DNA from 3 places in the Alteromonas sp. BZK5 genome. Region 1 is predicted to be linked to each of the others. Evidence: predicted binding sites of a transcription regulator. Region 1 holds the regulator's gene; each other region holds the start of a gene.

Region 1 (5,384 bases):
CACCTGGTAAAATCCAGAAGCTCCAGTTATTCATGCGCGGTAACGCCATGTCAGGGGCGCCGATCATCATGGGAATAAGCCAGTTTGCGAGCCCAGTAAAGGCTGGCATTACTGCACCAAATACCATGATAAGCCCGTGTACCGTAGTCATTTGGTTAAAGAAGTTTGGCTCTACAATTTGTAGACCGGGTTGGAATAGTTCAGCGCGGATCACCATGGCCATCGCACCACCAACTAAAAACATAATAAAGGCAAACCACAGGTACAGTGTGCCTATGTCTTTATGGTTAGTGGTAAACAACCAACGCGTTATCCCTTTAGGAATATGATCGTGGTGTTCATGGTCATCATGTAGGTGACCGTCATCAGGCGCAGAGGTATCTGGCGAAATAACTTCAGTTGCTTTGCTCATTGTCTGCTCCTAGTTTCCGTTTGCCACTGCGTTGACATCTTTGGCTTGAACCATATCGCCAGTTTTATTGCCCCAGGCATTTCGCTCGTAAGTGACTACGGCGGCAATTTCCTTAAGACTTAGCATTTTTCCAAACGCTTGCATGGCTGTTCCTGACTTTCCATGCAGCACGATGTCAATGTGACCCTGCTGATCTTCTAGTGCCATCTTGCTGCCTTTTAATGCCGGGAACACGCCAGGTAAACCTTCACCATTTGGCATATGGCAAGCAGCGCACGTTGCGTTGTATACTCGCTCGCCCTCTTTCATCAGTTCATCCATAGACATATTCATAGAAAGTAGACGCTGTTCTTCTTCTTTTGCTTTACGAACAATCTCTTCTTGTTCGCCCATCCACTTTTCAAACTCGGCGGGTTCTTTAGCAATTACCACAACCGGCATATAGCCATGGTCTTTACCACAAAGCTCTGCGCACTGTCCGCGATAAATACCCGGCTCATTCACCTTGGCCCAAGACTCGTTAATAAAGCCGGGGTTGGCATCTTTTTTCACGGCAAAGTCAGGAACCCACCAAGAGTGGATAACGTCGTCAGAAGTAATAAGAAAGCGTACTTTTTTCCCAGTAGGAATAACCAGAGGGCGGTCAACTTCCAGCAGGTAGTTATCTGTTTTCTGAAATTTGTTTTCTATTTGCTCGCGCTGAGTGGCGAGTAAAGAATAAAACTCTACATCGCTATCCATGTACTTGTAATGCCATTTCCATTGAGAGCCTGTTACTAACACCGTCATGTCAGGCTCAGACGTGTCTTCCATAGCAATTAGAGTATTCGCTGCGGGTACCGCCATGAAAATAAGAATAAGGAAAGGAATAACGGTCCAAGCAATTTCGACCTTCACGTTTTCGTGAAAATTAGCTGGCTTGGCACCACGGGACTTTCTATGTAGATACATTGAGGCGAACATCACGCCAAAAACTACAACCGCGATACCTACACAAATGAAGAACATCAACATATGGAGGTCGTATACCTGCCCACTGATGTCGGTAGCACCGCGTCTCAAATTAAGCGAAGAGGCTTCTTCGCTTGCTTCTTGCGCAAAAAGCAAAGGGGAAAAAAGCAAAATTGGTATACTAGAACACCATTTTGCGAAAACGGTCGTTAGTTGTTTCACTCAGCACCTCCGTAATGGCGTGGTCAAAGACGCTGATTAATTTGCGCGATGCCCTACCAAATGGTTTGCGAACGATTGACCCATAACCTCAACTTGCAAAACAAATTTAGAGCCATTGTTATTATTTTGTTAATCTCTGTATAAGAATTGCGCAATAATGTCGTGCCGTCTAGTCTTTTCTATTAAAAATTTAACGAAGTGGTTAATTTTTAATCATTAACTAAAATGGTCGCGGGGGATTTCACGTGCAAAAAGAGAAAGCCATTGCTGTGGGACGCCCTTGGAATCAAACAGGCATTTTGAACACGGGGTTAAAGTAAATGCTCGACTAACTAGTTAAGAAATCAATAAGTAATCGATGACTCAATGTCGATTTCAAACAAAATTCACAATAAAAAATGGAAAATACTTGAAGCATTCATAGAAAGAATAACCTGAGTAATGATAAAAATAAGCGCGCAGAAAACCAACAGGTTTGCTGGGCAGGATAAAACCTAAGTTGGCAGATTGAAGAAAAAAACAGGAACAAAAGACATAAAAAAAGCGGCTAACGCGCCGCTTTTATACAAACAAGCTAAAATACTACATCCAGTCAGCGTTTCTGATCACACCCACCGCAATGCCTTCTATCGCAAAATGTTCAGTCGCCAAATCAACTTTTATTGGTGCAAATTCATCATTCTCAGCATGAAGCAATACTTCACGCCCGCGTTTCTCTAGACGCTTTACGGTGACGTCTTCATCTACACGCGCCACAACCACCTGACCGTTGTGTACATCAGTGGTGCGATGAACAGCGAGAAGATCACCGTCTAAAATACCAATGTCTTTCATGCTCATACCGTTAACGCGTAGCAAAAAGTCGGCATGGGGTTGAAACAGTGCAGGATCGACTTTGTAGTGCGATTCAACATGCTCTTGCGCCAAGATCGGCTCACCGGCTGCAACACGCCCAATTAACGGTAGGCCTTCTTCTTCTTGTGCGTCGTTATCAAGAGGGATATTGAGCTTAATGCCACGAGACGTACCAGGCAAAATTTCAATCACGCCTTTACGCGCCAATGCTTTCAAATGTTCCTCTGCTGCATTAGCAGAACGAAAGCCAAGCTGACGGGCTATTTCCGCACGAGTAGGCGGCATTCCCGTTTCTAACATGGTTGTTTTAATAAGTTCTAAAACTTCGGTTTGTCGAGCTGTGAGTGGGCGCATAAAAGACCTGTCTGTTCATACAGTTCCTGTAAGTATATACACCTAAAACTAAATAACAAGCACTTGCCGCGTCTTTTGCGATCTGCAATAGCCTACGACAAGTGCTTTCCTCTTATTTTACGAGAAGAGCCATGTTCGGGTTACTAATTTGTAACTCCAGCTCCCCATCACTATTTTGACGTGTGCGCATGCCTTCAACATTATCGAGCCCAAGTCCAGGGCTTTGCCACACCACATTGCCTTTATTATCAACCTCAACCACGCGATATGCGATGCTGTCATAATAATTGTACGAATAGTCATTCTCGTTAGGCTGGTAGATAGCGAGAATCGACTGATTAGACGACGTCGTTGGAACAGCCGCTATATACTGAGGGTAGAATGACGGTGCTATAGCGTCTTTGAGTTCTAATGCATCGCTCGCCACGTCATAAACATTGATGGTGTTGTAGTTTCTATTTAAACACGCAAATTCAAGTTCGCTATCACTATCAAAATTTACCGTGAGCAATTGGTCACAATTGGTTTCCAATTCATTCAATCCAACAAATTCACCATCCTGCATTTTATAGAGCTTGAGCGAACTATAGCCCCCAACAGCAAAATAATGCACACCGTCTTTTTCAGAGGCAGCAAGCGCATTAATTGAAAAATCGTTAATGATTGAGTCGATAAGCACTTGATTCTCGATATCAAACGCTTTAAGTCGATTGTTCTCAATAATAACTGCATCGGCGTAACTATCGTTATTTACGTCAATGGCTTCAATAAACGAAATTTCACTATTCTGATTATTGTTCAGTGTCCACTGAATAGCGTTATCAGTAAGTCTCACGACATTAAACGACGAACTATAATCCAGTGCCCCTATTAGTAACTCACCCACACCGTCATTGTTGTAGTCTGTAACGACCGGTTTGCTATAGTTATAGACATCTTCGCCAACCTCAGCACTTATCGCAAAGTTATCCTCTTTATCTACCGATAAAATCTGAATAGATGATTCGTAACTACTTGTATCGCTAACAAAGACGGCTCTTTCATCATTATCGCCATAAGGTGCCCAACCCGCGGCATGATATCTACTCGCGCGCGGCGCACCTTTTATATCTGACAAGGCATATTCACCGTTGGCATCTTGTTGCGCTACTAAAATTTGATTCTCACCAGTCCAAATAATGTCGTCCACATTGTCATTGTCTAAATCGTCAATGAGAAGTGACATGCCACTGTAAGTGTTGTGGTTTAGAGCCCACTGCTCAGAGATTTGTCCCGCTTCTAATGCAAAACCTCTAACTTGTCCCCACTGACACTCGGAGACAACCACTATTCCTTCTGTAGCTGGGCTTTCTTTACTATAGGCGATATCACAAATGTCACCATGTTCCGCCGTTGCCAAACTGCTTTTCGATACTGCTGAGTAGATTGAGATATCATTCCAACTATCGGCACCGATGATTTCATCTACACCATCGTTATTCATATCACCCAGCACAACAAATGCGTCGCTGAACCCGCTACCGTATAGCCATTGGTTGGCACCGCTTTCGATATCAAATACATAACCATTGTTCGTTACCATTTCTATCGATGCGTCATCATCTACGTTACCAAAAGCAAGGTTATTGACGCCGTCAATATCGTACTGTTGCAACTGCTCACCTGTGCGAACATCTACAATGGCAATAGAAGTCGCATTGTAATATTCGCTCCCATATAAATAAGCAACTTCATCAACTCCGTCACCATTGATGTCGTAAAATAAGCCAGAAATAATACTATCTTCAATAATAAACACCGCTTCTGCGTTACTTTCGCGGTCTTTTATTACAGACAATCCCTGTTGAGTAAGAAGGTAGATTTCATCATTATTGTCACCATCAACATCTTGGGTATGCACGCTTCTAATTTCGCCTTTAGTTGGCAGTTTATACGGATACACATAGGTATTTTTAAGCGTATTGCCTTCTAGCGAAAATGCGCCCACGTTGCGAGCATTTACCGTGATAAGTTCACTTACACCATTGGTCGAAGCAATAGCAAAGCCGTGATTATAAATTGGTGTCATCACAGTAGTACGAGCATAAGCCGGGGCCTTGTCCGCATAAGAAGTGATTTCGAGCGTTTGTTGGGATTCAGTTCCGTCTAAGCTAGCGAAACTAAACATATAAGTTTGAGCGTTGAAAAGTTGATTCGCAGGTACATTCCAGGTCATCAGACCTTCCGCATTTAACGAAGCACCGGGAGGCGCTGAAATAAGCTCTCCCGCGACGTCATCGTCAACTCTGTCTGGGTCACTCATCGATACGGTAAACTCTACGTATCCGCCCGCAGTTACTACTTCAGGCATATTCGATGCAGTGAGCGTCATAGGAGAATTGCCGATCTCAACGAAAGTAGGCTGGGATTCAACAACGTTAATACCGTCTGACACCACCATGGTAACTTTAACTTCATCACCGAAGACTGCGCTGTAAGGTGGCAGCGTGGTACCATTAACATCGTCAAGGACTACACCATTTACATACCAGCGAAACGAAATCACCAGCTCTGAGTCGGGAGTATCTGAATCATGATAGTAGCCAGGCTC
Region 2 (5,384 bases), on a different contig from region 1:
CAGCTAGTTTTCAATCGCTACACACGTTTTTCAGCAATTATAACGCTCTTGGCACTTTTCACTCATAGCGTATGGGCAAATACACAGCACGTACACACCATGAAGCGTGTAGAAGTAGCTTCACAGAACGCTCCGTTACAGCCAATAATGATTCAAGGCCCCATGCCCATTGAAGCCGAATACTTTGCTGCGCTTTTGGATAACACTACAACAGAGTATTCAGGTAATGCGGTATTCTATAAAGGGACACTAGACGGGTATCCCATTGTGGTAGCTAAAACCGGTAAGGGTTTAGAAAATACAGCGGCCGCCACCGCTAATGGCATAGAGAGATACCACCCTCGCCTTATCATCAATCAGGGAACATCAGGTGGCCACGATCCTTCCTTAAAAGTTGGTGATATTGTTCTTGGCGAACGCAGTATTAATGCATCCAACTTTAAAACGCCCAAGCTAGCTCAAGGAGAAGGTTCTCATCCGTTTAATTGGCTACCGATGGATCTTATGGCGTCAGAAGGCAGCGCGGGAGAAGGAAGTAGCGCTAAAGACGCAGAAAAGTTGCGTTTTTATTTAGGAGACAAACAGCTCATCAACCTAGCTCTATCGCTATCCAAGCAGTACAAACGCGGGAACGTCGTTAAAGGAACGATTGGCAGTGGTAACTTTTGGAATAATGAGTTAGATCGAATAGCATGGCTCCATAAGAATATGGGAACGAGTGTGGAAGAAATGGAAACCGCTTCTGCAGCGCAGATTGCACATGCCTACCACGTTCCCTTTTTAGGTATTCGCGTATTATCGAACAACATTACCAACCATGGTGAATATGACCCAACCACGGCCAAAAATTGTCAGGCCTTTGTTGAAAAAGTGGTAAGAGCTTATATTTCTGCGCTGTCGGAATAAATTTGGAAAACACTCAAACGAAAAACGCGCCCTACATTGTAAGAATGTAAGGCGCGTTTTCATGTATAGCCTTTGTATTAGATTGCTTGAGCGGTATAAGTTTCCGCATCTTGACTAACATCATTCGCGTATTGAGTAAGATGGTGATTTAGAATATTTTCGGCGCGCTCAACAAACTCATCACGCTTAAATTTCCAACCTCTTAAATCGGCTTGCTTAGCCTGTGCAATGTAGTGCTCTAAACGCGTTTTTCTCAATAGATGCGCCTTTTTCGACAAATCAAATTCTACCAATGAGAAGTTGCGCTGTACTTTTTGAATATCCATATGAACGGGGCGCTGTTCGTCATCAGCTGATGCCTGGCTTACGGATAGCTTTCCTTGCCCAATTACACCGACTATAACAATGATTGCTGATACCACTAAGCCTGAATAAACCCACTTTAAAAAGTTCATGCCCCACTCCTTGAACGATTTTGCACTTGTATCGATAAGCTCGCTACAATCCACTTAATTAAAACTATTTATCACCAACGTATTGAGTCATTCGACTTTTTAAGTTTCTAGCTTTCACGTTGCAGCAGATGTTTTCTGCCTGACAATACAAACTTTCGTCTATTCAATACATCTAGTAATTCACTCATATCTACTTAACCATATGCACCTTCCGCACCATATAGTTAATCTTTATTTTTCAGCAGCTTAGAACAACCCAAAACTTATACTAAAGTTGTATAAGGTACTTTCTACACACAGCAAGATAAAATTTTCCTTTCAAATTTAATAAACTCACTCCCCTCAATACTGTACACTTATACAGTATTGAGATATACCACAACAAGCAAAGTACTGGTATGGAATCTTGTTTTTTTTCAGACCGTCTACCACGTACATTTGCCTAGAGAAAGTGACCATTTGCGATGCATGACAAACTCATTCAAAAACTCGAAATTCTTTCAGATGCCGCTAAGTATGACGCTTCTTGCGCAAGTGGCTCCGCCGGTAAACGAAAAGCAGGTAAAACTGACAAAAAAGGAATAGGTTCGCTCACAGGAGGGTCAGGGATATGTCACAGCTTTACCCCTGATGGTCGATGCGTATCATTACTTAAGATCCTAATGACCAACTATTGCATATACGATTGCCATTACTGCATCAATAGGGTGTCTAGCAACGTTCAACGAGCGCGTTTTACCGTTAAAGAAACGGTTGATTTAACGCTTAATTTTTATAAGCGTAACTACATTGAGGGATTATTTTTAAGTTCCGGTATTGTCGGCTCTCCTGACCTGACTATGGAGAGCATGGTACGCATCGCGAAGTCTCTTCGCATTGATCACGGATTTAAAGGATACATTCATCTTAAGACCATTCCGAATGCATCTCCTGAACTACAGGCTGAAGCTGGCTTATATGCCGATAGGCTAAGTATAAACATCGAAATGCCGACACAAAATTCGTTGAACAAATACGCCCCGGAAAAAGACCTTGCTGAAATTCACGGTTCAATGAATACATTGAAAGACAAAATAAATGAACACAAAGTAGATAAAACCTACTCGGGTAAACGCCCACCTCGCTTTGCTCCTGGCGGACAGTCCACTCAGATGATCATAGGAGCCGATGACTCAAATGATAAAGTTATCCTTGGCACGAGTGTCAAACTGTATGGTCAACAAAAATTGCGGCGCGTTTATTATTCTGCATTTTCGCCCATCCCAGATGCGTCTGAAGTCTTGCCTCTTAAACCGGCGCCACTTATCCGTGAACACCGACTTTATCAGGCCGATTGGCTCCTGCGCTTTTATGGATTTGGTTTAGATGAAATCGTACACAACGACATGCTAGATATGGAGCACGACCCCAAGCTTGCGTGGGCGCTACGCAATCGCCACATATTTCCCATCGATTTAAACAAAGCTGACAAGCTACTTTTATTGCGAGTTCCTGGACTGGGAGCACGCACAGTACAAAAAATTCTGGCTATTCGACGTTACACAAAGCTTAGCTGGTTCGATCTCACAAAAATGCGTTTGCCCTTACAAAAATTAAAACCGTTCATTACTGTTAGTGATTATTCCCCCGCTATCCATTTGCTCGATAGCAGTAACTTTGAACAGCAATTTAAACAACCAAAACAGTTTGAATTGTTCAGCGCTTAATCTAATTGGTACCACAATGAAAAAAGTAACAATTTCATCAGTGCCCGGATACGACGAATGGCGAAAAGCATCGAGAGAATGTCTAGCCCAACACATACCTCCCGAGAACGTTACATGGCAAACTTCGCAATCTAACCAAGACGACTTGTTTGCCGTGGCCGATTCGGCCAACGCTATTGGTGAAAGCCAAACGAATTACAGAATTCCTAAAACAGTTTTAACGCTGTTGAAGTATGCGTTATGCCACCAAGCCCCCGATCGTTTCGCTTTATGTTACCGCGTTTTATGGCGAGTAGTTTTCGAAAACAGAAACCTTATTCACTTAAAAACTGACGAAGATGTGTTGCGTCTCAACATGCTGGCTAAAGCAGTAAAACGCGATGCATATAAGATAAGTGCTTTTTTGAGATTTCGAGAAGTCGTACTTGACGGACAAGAGCATTTTATTGCGTGGTATGAACCAGAACACTTCAGCTTGGAAATGAAGCTCGATTTTTTTCAGACGCGTTTTAAAAATATGTGTTGGTCAATACTTACCCCTTATCGAGCTGCGCATTGGAATACTAAAACACTTGTTTTGGAAGATAATCCTGACCCTAGTATCATTCCAAATGATGACAGAATTGAAAAATACTGGCTTACGTATTATGCAAATATATTTAATCCTGCCCGCGTAAAAACAAAGGCAATGTTAAGTTCAATGCCAAAAAAATACTGGAAGAATATGCCTGAGACGTCGCTTATTAACGATATGATACGCCACTCGGATGCTAGAGCACGTAAGATGATACTAAATGGAAAAAAGGTGGAGAATGGTGAATGAGTCCTCCTGACAAATATTAGCAGCTGTGCTTCCCTTGTTTTTTGCGATTTGGAAAGCTCTGTAAAACGTGACCAGAAAAAAAGGGGCCGAGGCCCCTTTTTTGTGTAAAGCAACAATGATATTAGTTCATCGAAGTTTCAGTAACTACACGAAGGTTGCTTTCAACATCTTTTACGTCAGATGCATTCTTGGCAATTTCCACAGCTAGATCACGCTCAGCATCAGAATCAACGTCGCCAGTCAGTGTTACTACACCGTTTTCTACGTCAACATCGATGTCGAAACCTGAGATATCGGTATCCATGAGAAGACGGGTTTTGATTACTGTGGCGATTTTGGCGTCAGTTAACTCGCTTGTGCCTTCGTCAACAGTATCTTCCATGTCATCTGACATGTCGCCTTCCATATCTTTGTCAGAGACAACCGTTAGCTTGTTGTCTACAGACGTTACACCGTCAATATTCGCTACTAGCTCTTCCGCTAGCTTTTTATCAACAGAGTTCTCAACCTTACCAGTAAGAACGACATTACCGTTTTTAACGTCAGTGTTAATGTCGAATGAATCAAGGTTACCATTGAACAACAGCGTTGCTTCTGCTTTGCCATCAATCCATGCGTCTTTGGCACCTTTCTCCCATTTATTACTTGTGCTGTCTGTGTCCATGTCACCTGCATATGCAGCTGTAGTCAAAGTTGTAGCAACAATCATAGAAATAAGTGAACGTTTCATAACATTTCTCCTTTGTCGAAACTCGTAGATAGTCATGCCAATTCCTTGCCAACAAAATAAGACATTGTTTTATATGATAAATATTAATATCCAGGGCTAGTTAAGTAAGTTTTGTTTTGCAAACTTTGCCTTTGTTTGAGAACTTTTTACTTAATTTTGTTAATGCCCAAAACTCGTCAACTTCACTTAAGAAAAGCACCTATCAATTGTACTAGGGGATAACTTTTTGTCGTTGGCCGCCGCTAAGTTGCAGTGATACTTAGGTTAAACTTATTTCACAAAGCTGCCGTAGTTATAATGATTTGTATCGCTTCACTGGGGCCTGTTGACCTTTGTTGTACACCAAAGGTCAACAGGCCCTAGCTATAGTCACCAATTTAGTTTTGCAGACAGAAGCAACAGGTGGAGTGTTTTTCGTTAATTAAACTCAAGGACCAACTAGACATGGATACTGCACTTACTGCTGTTTCAGTCTTAATTATAGCCGTAAGCTGGGCCCCTTTGCTTCCTTCTTCTCATTGGTTAGTAAGAGTGTGGGAATTTCCGCGACTACAAATAGCAGCTATCATTTCTTTGTTAATTGCTGGGCATATTTTTGAATCAACCTATTACGCACAGATAGATAGCCTAGCAGTAATTATTGTCGCTGGATTAACAGTTAGCCTTATTTATCAGGTTATCTGGATCATTCCTTATACCCCTCTGTATAAAAGAGAAGTTAGGCACGTCGAGGTTGAGAGTGCGAGCCAAAAGCTAAGTGTTTT
Region 3 (5,384 bases), on a different contig from region 1:
CAGGCTATATAGCCCTAAAAATACCAGTAGCGTTATTCCGATACCTACCCCAGTCGCGTTTTTTATTGCTTGCTTAGTGATGTCCATAATATGGCACTTATGCTTTTTATTGTTTGGTTTACTATAGGTCGCAGGAATGACAGAAAAAGTTTAAAGCCATGACACTAAGAATTTCAGCGATTATTAACATTTTGTTTAAATACCGTTTAAAAAACGTTATTTATCGCAGATGAGTGGACCTCAAAAATACGCCATTTGTCGGCGCTGGACATATTTGCTTACACCCATCGTTAATTAGGCGTCGCGACGTGGAGTGAGGGTAGGGATATTTTAAACTCGCCCTTCGGGAAGGTCTGGCAAGCTTCACTCTGGGAATTTGAAAAGCAACGGCCATTCCTACATTCCCACGCTTTGCTAGGAAACTTACCAGCACCTTCTGGGTGGGCAATCATCTATGCGGATTGGTATTGTTCTTTAAGTATCGAACAAAAATTTAGAGCAAAAAAAAGCCGCTCTAGGAGCGGCTTTTTTCAAATACGTCAGCGATTACGCTTCAGCAATGATGATCACTTTGATTGAAGTGATAACGTCAGAGTGAAGTTGTAAGTCGATGTCATACTCACCAGTTTCACGAAGAGTACCAGTAGGTAGTTTAACTTCTGCTTTTTGTACTTCAACGCCAGCTGCAGTGATTGCATCAGCGATGTCACGAGTACCAACAGAGCCAAAAAGTTTACCTTCGTCACCAGCAGGAGCTGCGATTGTAACTTCAGCAAGCTCAGCAACTTTTTCAGCGCGTGCGTTAGCAGCAGCTAGTTGCTCAGCAATTTTCGCTTCAAGTTCAGCACGACGTGCTTCGAACTTTTCAACGTTGTCTTTAGTTGCAGGAACCGCTTTACCCTGTGGGAAAAGGAAGTTACGAGCGTAACCAGACTTAACAGTCACTTGGTCGCCCAGGCCGCCAAGGTTGGCGATTTTATCTAGTAGGATGATATTCATCTTAGCTAACCCTTATATTCGCCAAATTACTTGTGTGAATCAGTGTACGGAAGCAACGCAAGGAAACGTGCGCGCTTGATCGCAGAAGACAGCTGACGCTGATATTTTGCGCTTGTACCAGTAATACGGCTAGGGACAATTTTACCGCTCTCAGTGATGTAGTTCTTAAGAGTAGCGATATCTTTGTAATCAATCTCAGTCACACCTTCTGCAGTGAAACGGCAGAACTTACGACGTCTGAAAAAACGAGCCATGGGTGATCTCCTTAAGCGTTGTCTTCAGTGGTTTCAGTTTTCTTTTCCGCGCGATCTTGGCGAGGAGCAGAATCGTCACGACGCTCACGACGAGGCTCTTCTTTCATCATTGGAGAAGGCTCAGTCACAGCAGTCTTAGTGCGCATAACCATGTTACGTAGGATCACGTCGTTGAAACGGAAAGCATTTTCCAATTCATCAACAGCTTCTGCAGACGCTTCAGCATTGATTAGTACGTAGTGGGCTTTGTGCAGCTTTTCAATTGGGTAAGCCAGTTGACGACGGCCCCAATCTTCTAAACGATGAATCTGACCACCGTCTTGCTTTAGGATTGTGGTATAACGCTCGATCATACCAGGTACTTGTTCACTCTGATCAGGGTGAACCATAAATACGATTTCGTAATGACGCATTATAGCTCCTTACGGTTGTAGCCTCGACAGTACAGCCGACTGTATGGAGACAAGGAACGAATTGGGATGGCTGTAAGGGCGCGCATTATACGCAGCAGTTACTAATTGCACAAGCATTAATCACCTTTAGAACAATCATTTGCCCTTTCCCCAAACACTACTCTCAGACATTTAATCAAAATACTGTTTATTTATACAGTAAAATGCTGTACAGTTTTTGTGTCTTTAATAAACAGGGGACCTACCATGGCCATTACCACACAGTATGTTGTTACGCACAAAGGGGTAGAAAAATTGGTAACTACCGACAAAAAAGAAGCCGATCAGTATGACAAAATGCTCGATGCAGCGGATAACCTTGCTGACTACATTTATGCGAAGGGCATTAAGCTAGACGATAGCGTAGTGGAAGAACTCACCATTATGCTGTCTAAAAACAAAGATAAAATCAGTAAGATTTTCAAAGGCGCTACCGCAGAAAGCGTATTAGAAGATGAAAGCGCAGAAGTGGTAAAGCTACAAGCTAACGGCTGATAATTTAGGCGCGCCTTTCTTTTGCGTCGTTATGATGAGCAATTAATAAGAGCAATTGCCGCTTTAGGCTGATGAGATCTGATAGCATAGCTATACGAAAAAATGTTATTTGATAACATTACCTCAACGCGGCAATGTGTTTTCTCTGGTTTTTAACTGGGTGAACAGACGTGTCGCTTTTGCTAATGTGAACATAAGACGTAAATACAGGTCGGGCTTAGCGTGAATACCATCAATAAAAACAATAGCACTCACTCCCAGCGCAATGCAGTAGTTGAAGGCCGCAGTGCAGTGACTGAAGAGCGCAACAAAGCGATTGAAGTTAGCAATTTACAGTTTTCGTACACCAAAGAAAGCCCCCCCATCATTGACATTAAAGCGTGGCAAGTTTCGCAAGGTGAGCACGTTTTTCTCTCAGGGCCTTCGGGTAGCGGAAAGAGCACATTGCTCAATTTGCTGTGCGGAACATTAACTCCAACTCAGGGCGACATCGCCTTATTAGCGCAGCCTTTCTCCGCATTATCGAACCGACAGCGGGACAAGTTTAGAGCACGCAATATCGGCGTTGTTTTTCAACAATTTAATCTTATTCCCTACCTTTCTGTGGCACAGAACATTAATGCGGCGGTGTATTTTGCAAGTACAAACGTCAGCAAGACAGCATCAGACGCAAAGCTTCGTCATTTACTGGACAAGCTACAGCTGCCTTCTCACGTGCTGCATGCGAAAGCTGACGCATTGAGTATTGGTCAGCAGCAGCGCGTTGCCATTGCCAGAGCACTGATTAACGACCCACAATTATTAATTGTCGATGAACCTACCTCTGCCCTAGATACCGATGCCAGAGATAGTTTTATGTCGCTGCTAAAAGACGTTGCAGGTGAAAGCACCATGATTTTTGTTAGTCACGATAAAGCCATGGAGAGTTATTTCGACCGCCACTGCAGCATGAGTGAATTAAACCCAAGTACAAACCACATAAAAACGCGAGGCGATGAGGCCACAAAAGCACAGGAGCGTGCGTAATGCTAAGTACCATTGCTATTGAAAGCTTAAAGCGCAGGAAAACAACGGCAATCCTCACACTTTTAAGCATTACCATCAGCATTAGTTTACTTTTGTGCGTGGACATTATTCGCACCCAAGTTAAAACCAGTTTTACGCGCACCGTTTCTGGTGTAGATCTTATTGTTGGCGCACCAAGTGGACAGCTTAATTTACTCCTGTCATCAGTGTTTAATATAGGCACTCCCACCAAAGGTATTGAATATAAAAGTATTGCGGCGCTTCAATCTAACAAGCAGGTATCGTGGCTTATCCCACTATCTTTGGGTGATACCCACAGAGGTTTTAGAGTAGTAGGTACGACCAACAGCTTTTTCGACCACTTTAAATACGGTGATATGCAATCACTTGAAATGGCAGCAGGCTCGACATTTACGCAGCCACTGTCTACCGTTATTGGCGCAGATATCGCCAAATCATTGGGGTACAAGGTAGGGGATAAGATTATTATTTCCCATGGTCTGGGTAGCGTATCGTTCAACAACCATGATGATCACCCTTTCACTATCTCAGGCATAGTTAAGAAAACCGGTACGCCCGTAGATAAAGCCGTATACGTTACCCTACAGGGACTTGAAGAAGCCCACACAGGACCTAAACATTCGCCCACCTCAATGTTAGGCCGTAAATCTGCTGACAAGGCGAACGAGCATGAGCATGAGCATGAGCATGAGCATGAGCATGACGAGCATACAAAAGAACATGCAGTTTACAATAGCGAAGCGTTTACGCCTGAGTCAGTATCCGTGGTGATGCTGGGGCTTAAACATCGGGTAACTGCACTGCAGCTTCAGTATCAAATTAATCAAAGTAAAAAAGAGCCGCTAATGGCTATTCTACCGGGCATGGCACTCGCAGAACTTTGGCAAATTATGGGAAATGTTGAATCGCTATTGCTTGGCCTTTCCGGTCTTATCGTCATCTGCGCGCTTATTGGGCTTGCGACTATGCTGCTAGCAACGATGAGGGAGCGTTATCAAGAAATCGCCGTTTTACGAACTATAGGCGCAGGACCGTTTACCTTACTGCTACTCATACAGATTGAAGCGATGCTGCTTACGATTGTGAGTGCCGCACTGAGTTTAGGCTTGGTAGCTGGGCTTATGAGCGCACTAAAACCTTGGTTAAGCAGTACCTATGGGTTGTTTTTAAGCAGCCCGCTGTTTGGACAAAGCAGTGTTATTATCATTTTACTGATACTGGGGTGCACATACTTGGTTTCACTATTCCCCGCTGTGGCGGCCTACAGACGCGGCCTACACGCGGGACTAAACGCGAACTCATAAATACCCAAGCCTACAGCGTTGTTTCGGGTTTTGTCAGCTTCTATTTAGCCCCACATCTGTGCGCAAATAGGCAATAGGTCTTTTAATGGAGCGAGCTTAAGCGAGCTGGAGTGAGTATTACTCTCCTACTCACTTATCTGTACTGAAACGCAATATTAGCTCGTGAACCTGATTAACCGTTGCGCGCAAATCGTGGCTTGCTGCAAGCGATGCTTCAGATGAACGCTGGGTTTCAGACGCGCCGTCAGCGACTTCTACTAACTGCTGGTTAATATGCTCTGCCACCGTGCTTTGTTCTTCTACCGCTGAAGACATCTCTACCGTGGCATCAGCGATACCTTTCACTGCATTGTTAATTTCAAACAATGCACCTCGGGTTTCTTCTACTATAGCGCTGCCGTGCTCAGCTGAAGCTAGCCCTTCCGTCGATACCCTTACAGCTCGATCAGAACGCTCAGCCAATTCATTAATGATGTTGTGGATTTTATCGGTCGATTCGCGAGTTTTCGAAGCTAAAGTACGAACCTCATCGGCAACAACCGCAAAACCTCTTCCTTGTTCGCCAGCCCTTGCAGCTTCAATCGCAGCATTAAGCGCTAACAGGTTAGTCTGCTCAGCGATGGTCGAGATGATATTGGCCGCTTCGCCAATATCGCTGGTTGACTGAGCCAACTCTGTCACTGTGGTAGAAATAGACTCTACCGCCTCGCGCAACGCTACGATCGCCTGCATGGCTTGTTCTGCTTTTTGGTTGCCTGTCTCTACATTGGATGCCGCTGTCCTTGCGCTCTTTGCGTTACTTTCTACTCGTTCGGCAACTTCTTGAATCGCTT

The links. The regulator LexA, encoded in region 1, represses DNA repair genes until DNA is damaged. The targets are predictions, from matches to a motif close to TACTGTATNNNNATACAGTA.
Region 2: BIZ39_RS02835 (putative DNA modification/repair radical SAM protein) is a predicted target of LexA. The motif match lies at 1,708-1,727, and genes of this name have one in related genera.
Region 3: BIZ39_RS04045 (YebG family protein) is a predicted target of LexA. The motif match lies at 1,848-1,867, and genes of this name have one in related genera.

The regions. Positions count from the first base shown of each region.
Region 1 covers NZ_JACSOE010000004.1:90,502-95,885, forward strand. The annotation lists gene ctaD (cytochrome c oxidase subunit I) at 1-412, opposite strand, end outside; gene coxB (cytochrome c oxidase subunit II) at 422-1,585, opposite strand; gene lexA (transcriptional repressor LexA) at 2,168-2,794, opposite strand; gene BIZ39_RS02450 (hypothetical protein) at 2,907-5,384, opposite strand, start outside.
Region 2 covers NZ_JACSOE010000005.1:75,292-80,675, reverse strand. The annotation lists gene BIZ39_RS02845 (5'-methylthioadenosine/S-adenosylhomocysteine nucleosidase) at 1-906, shown strand, start outside; gene BIZ39_RS02840 (hypothetical protein) at 984-1,361, opposite strand; gene BIZ39_RS02835 (putative DNA modification/repair radical SAM protein) at 1,826-3,067, shown strand; gene BIZ39_RS02830 (TIGR03915 family putative DNA repair protein) at 3,084-3,890, shown strand; gene BIZ39_RS02825 (BON domain-containing protein) at 4,012-4,620, opposite strand; gene BIZ39_RS02820 (endonuclease/exonuclease/phosphatase family protein) at 5,065-5,384, shown strand, end outside.
Region 3 covers NZ_JACSOE010000008.1:48,374-53,757, forward strand. The annotation lists gene BIZ39_RS04025 (efflux RND transporter permease subunit) at 1-87, opposite strand, end outside; gene rplI (50S ribosomal protein L9) at 547-999, opposite strand; gene rpsR (30S ribosomal protein S18) at 1,026-1,253, opposite strand; gene rpsF (30S ribosomal protein S6) at 1,265-1,666, opposite strand; gene BIZ39_RS04045 (YebG family protein) at 1,913-2,200, shown strand; gene BIZ39_RS04050 (ABC transporter ATP-binding protein) at 2,423-3,226, shown strand; gene BIZ39_RS04055 (ABC transporter permease) at 3,226-4,551, shown strand; gene BIZ39_RS04060 (methyl-accepting chemotaxis protein) at 4,681-5,384, opposite strand, start outside.